DNA from 2 places in the Pseudoalteromonas sp. S3178 genome. Region 2 is predicted to be linked to the other one. Evidence: predicted binding sites of a transcription regulator. Region 2 holds the regulator's gene; the other holds the start of a gene.
What was found. The regulator FliA, encoded in region 2, starts transcription of late flagellar genes. The targets are predictions, from matches to a motif close to CTAAAGNTNNNNNNNNNNNNGCCGATA.
Positions count from the first base shown of each region.

Region 1 (2,466 bases), on a different contig from region 2:
TCACGAATACGAATAATAATTTGCTGCCCTAAAGATTCAAGCTCTATTGCACCATCTATAATTTGCTTTTCGAGTTGTTGCGCTATTTTTTTAACTAACTCATTTGTTTGCTCTTGATCGGCCGCTGAAATTGCTTGCTCTGACGATTGTTCTTGCGAAGTGCTACGCGACTCCCCTCCGCGTTTATCTCCTCGCTGCTCTTGCCTACCACCGGCTGAGCTTTCATCACCAGCTTGAAACTCAAGCATTTGCTGGGTCATTTCTACAGTTTGTTGTTGAATGGTTTCTATAGGGGTTGGCTCTGGTTTACCTGGGGTAAATTCCATGGCAATAACAGACGTGCCTTTGGGGATATCTTTTACTTCTATTTTATTTTGCACACCAAATGCAAACTTCATCGAGCCTGCTATTTGTTTAAATTTAAGTACATCCATTTCTGAAAACGCAAGCAAGAGTACAAAGAAGCACATTAATAATGACATTAAATCGGCAAAAGTTCCCATCCAAGCAGGTAAACCTGGTGGTGGGCATTTGCACTCTTGATCAGACATGGTTACTCCTCGGTATCTACTTTACGTTTAGATTCAGCTAAGTAGTTTTTCAAAATACCTTCAATTACTTTTGGGTTTTGACCATCTTGGATACCTAAAATTGCATCCAAAATTAAACGTTGGTTCATTGCTTCTTCGTCTTTACGTAGTTCGAGTTTTACCTGAATTGGAATTGCTACAACGTTTGCTAAAAACGCACCATATAAAGTAGTTAATAGTGCTACAGCCATTGCGGGTCCAATTGCTTTAGGGTCGTCCATGTTAGATAACATAGCAACCAAGCCAATAAGTGTACCAATCATGCCCATAGCAGGCGCTATATCAGCAAGTGACTTAAATAAACCCGCGCCCATTTCGTGACGAGTAGTGGTTAAAGAAATATCTTTTTGAAGAGTTGCACGCACAACGTCAGCATCATGCCCATCAACAAGCATATCTACGCCTTTACGCATAAATGGATTGGGAATTTCGGCTTCTTCAAGGGCTAAAAAACCACCTTTACGAGCTGAATCAGCAAGTTCTACTGCTTTTTCTATTAGCTCTTCAGGGGATTCTATTTTAAACATGAATGCCTTACCAACTACTTTACCTATGCCTAAAAATTGTGACATGGTGAAGTTTGATAAAACAATAAACAGTGAGCCGCCAAAAACAATGACACTTGAAGGAGCATCGGCAAACATAGCCATTTCACCGCTACTACTCATAAACATAGACATGACAATTAAGCCAATTGCGCCTAGGATCCCGATTATGGTTGCTAAATCCACATTTCCTCCAGAGGTTTCATGTTCAATGCCTTATTATAAACTTTTATTATTATCTGGTTATCGGCAACATACTGAATTGCTTAAGCCATTTTTATAAATAAACATAAAAAGCAGCCTTTAGCACTATTTTAGATCAAGTTATATGTGCAACCTAATTTATTAACCATTAAGAGTGCTATTAAGCCTTTATTAATGCAATTAAATATAATTTAACGCCATAAAGGTAAAAAACCAATATCATCCTTTGACCTAGTTTAGCATTCCCCCTAAAATTGACCCCTAAATTTATTATGTAAGCTGAAATAAAGATGGCGACTAAAAAACCTGAAAACTTAAGTTTCGAACAAGCACTAGAAGAATTATCGACAATTGTTAGTGATATGGAACAAGGTGATTTGTCGCTTGAGCAATCGCTTAAACAATTTGAACGTGGAATTGCATTAGCGAGTGCTTCATCAGGAAAATTGCAGCAAGCAGAGCAAAAAGTATCAATTTTGATGGGTAACGGCGAAAAGTCAGCACTTACAAACTTTGATAACGATATGGAATAGTTGTGAGCATTAAAGATTATATTGAATGTGCTCAAAAAGATGTAGTAGCTACTTTACAACAACATTTTGACCAACCTCTCGATACAGAGCAAACAATAAAAAGTGCCACTGAGTATGGGTTATTTAATGGTGGCAAAAGACTACGTCCATTTTTAGTGTACGCCACAGGCGAAATGCTAGGTGCTAAAAAGCAAGATTTGGACATATTGGCAGGCGCTATTGAATGTATTCATAGCTACTCACTTGTTCATGATGATTTACCTGCGATGGACGATGACGATTTACGTCGTGGTCGCCCTACTTGCCATATTGAGTTTGGCGAAGCGCACGCAATTTTAGCTGGTGATGCACTACAAACCCTCGCCTTTGAGTTAATAGCAAGCCATGAATTTACATGCTCTTCGCAAACACAGGTAAAAATGATTGCTCAACTAGCTAAAGCATCTGGCCTTGAGGGCATGGTTGGCGGACAATCTTTAGATATTGCAGCAACAGATAAAGCAGTTACCGTTCAAGAGCTTGAACGTATACATAAACTAAAAACGGGTGCGCTCATTAATTGTGCTATTACACTTGGTGCATTGTGTAGCGAAA
Region 1 covers NZ_PNCW01000031.1:13,480-15,945, forward strand. The annotation lists gene CWC11_RS10290 (flagellar motor protein MotB) at 1-551, opposite strand, end outside; gene pomA (flagellar motor protein PomA) at 554-1,321, opposite strand; gene CWC11_RS10300 (exodeoxyribonuclease VII small subunit) at 1,630-1,872, shown strand; gene ispA ((2E,6E)-farnesyl diphosphate synthase) at 1,875-2,466, shown strand, end outside.
Region 1: pomA (flagellar motor protein PomA) is a predicted target of FliA. The motif match lies at 1,380-1,406, and genes of this name have one in related genera.

Region 2 (2,466 bases):
ATCCTGATAGTCTTGAGCCATTAACACGTTGGTCATTAAGCTCTGTAACTCATCGGTTTTATGATGAGAGTTGTTCATAAACTTATCGATGCTATGACACAGCGTCTTAAACTCACCTAACTCAATTTCGCGACTCATTAAGCGATCCCAAGTCGGTTTAATATGAGATATTTCATCTGCTAATTGCTGAGCAATAGGCAAACTTGCTTCAACGGCATCCATTGTTTTATTAGCTGCATTTTCTGTCATTTCCATAACATAATTAAGCCGCTTTTTAGCATCAGGAATAGCGTCAGTAGTTAAGTCAGTTAAACGTGTATCAAGTTCAAAGCTTTTAAGCGCTTCGTGCAATTGACGGGTTAACTTTCCAACTTCAGCAAATAATTCAGATTGCTCTTGTGAAGCGGTTTCTAAAATTAACTGATTGGCTTTCTCTTGCTCACCGTTTTCTAAAAAAACGACGAGTTGTCGAGCTTGTTCTAAAGTTATTTGAGGCGCAGCAGGTGCTGACATAAGCCTCTCCCCCATCATTAACCTAAACGTTCAAATACTTTTTCTAATTTAGTTTTTAATGTTCCAGCCGTAAAAGGCTTAACAATATAACCATTAACACCAGCTTGAGCTGCTGCAATTATTTGTTCTTTTTTAGCTTCAGCTGTCACCATTAGTACAGGGATATGCTTTAGCTTATCATCTGCACGAATCGCTCTTAAAAGGTCAATACCTTGCATTCCCGGCATGTTCCAATCTGTAACCACAAAATCAAATACTTGATTTTGTAACATAGGCAAAGCTGTAGAACCGTCATCAGCTTCTTGAACGTTAGTGAAGCCTAAGTCACGTAACAGATTTTTAATAATACGTCTCATCGTTGAAAAATCATCAACAACAAGAATTTTCATGTTTTTATCCAAAACATCCTCCAGTGAGGTTTTAACCTTAGTTTACTTACTACTAATTTATCCAGTCATTGATTTTAGCTTTAAGCTTAATCATCGCCTGACCATGTATTTGACTTACACGCGATTCACTTACATCGAGTATATGTCCTATTTCTTTTAAATTCATTTCATCGTTATAGTACAAAGAAAGTACCATTGCATCACGCTCTGGTAATGACTTAATTGCACTAAGCAAAGACTCATTAAACCGTTCATTTTTAACATTATTAAAAGGTTTGTCTAGTGATAAATCTTGCCCTACCGGAGTGATAACATCTTCATCAACTCCAAGATCCTCAATACCTAATACTTTACTTGCGTTAACATCATTTAAAATATGATGGTACTCATTTAACGAAATTTCAAGTTTTTCAGCAACTTCAGTATCTGATGGTTCACGATTTAAGCTGCTTTCAAGCTCCGTGATGGCCTCAGCTACTTGTCTACTTTTACGGTGTACTGAGCGAGGGGCCCAATCACCACGGCGCATTTCATCGAGCATAGCTCCACGTATTCTTATACCTGCGAAGGTTTCAAAACTTGCGCCTTTGGTTGCATCAAAGTTTTTTGAAGCTTCAATTAAACCTATCATTCCTGATTGAATTAAATCATCAAGTTGAACACTTGGCGGTAATCTAGCAATTAGATGGCATGCCACTTTTTTTACAAGCGATGCATGCTTTTCAACAATCACATTTAAGTTTTGTGTTGTTTGATATCCCATAGCTCTATTCACCAATGTTGTCATAATTAGCCGTTTACTAGTTTTTCAATGAAAAACTCTAAATGCCCAGATGGTTGGTTTGGTATTGGCCATTTAACTGCTTTTGTTGCCAGCGTTTTAAATGCAAGGGCTGCTGGCGAATTCGGAAAGAGTTCTACAATTACTTTTTGACGACGCGTTGATTTACGCATATTTTCATCATATGGAACGGTGGCAACAAGCTCCATTGAAATATCTAAAAAACGATCGGTTACTTTAGATAACTTTGCAAATAACTCTTGGCCTTCTCGCATACTGCGGACCATATTTGCAACAATTTTAAATTTATAAACACCATGCTCACGGCTTAATACTTTAATTAATGCATATGCATCAGTTATTGATGTTGGCTCATCACAAACAACAACCATGACATCTTGTGCAGCGCGAGAAAAACTCAGCACCATGTCAGAAATACCGGCGGCAGTATCTACAATTAAAATATCAAATTCAGTGTTGAGTTCACTAAAGGCACGAATTAAGCCGGCATGCTCTGAAGGCGACAGTTCGACCATACTTTGCGAACCCGACGTAGCAGGTACAATTTTTATTCCTGCAGGGCCTTCAACTAAAATTTCATCCAGCTCACATTCGCCAGATAAAACATGTGACAAGTTGCGCTCTACGCGCAAACCAAGCATCACATCACAATTTGCTAAGCCTAAGTCGGCATCAAGCACTAATACTCGATTACCTTGCTGCCCTAATGCAATAGCAGTATTTAGAGAAACATTTGTTTTCCCTACTCCACCTTTACCACCA
Region 2 covers NZ_PNCW01000012.1:48,435-50,900, forward strand. The annotation lists gene CWC11_RS02715 (protein phosphatase CheZ) at 1-513, opposite strand, end outside; gene cheY (chemotaxis response regulator CheY) at 531-914, opposite strand; gene CWC11_RS02725 (RNA polymerase sigma factor FliA) at 955-1,665, opposite strand; gene CWC11_RS02730 (MinD/ParA family ATP-binding protein) at 1,692-2,466, opposite strand, start outside.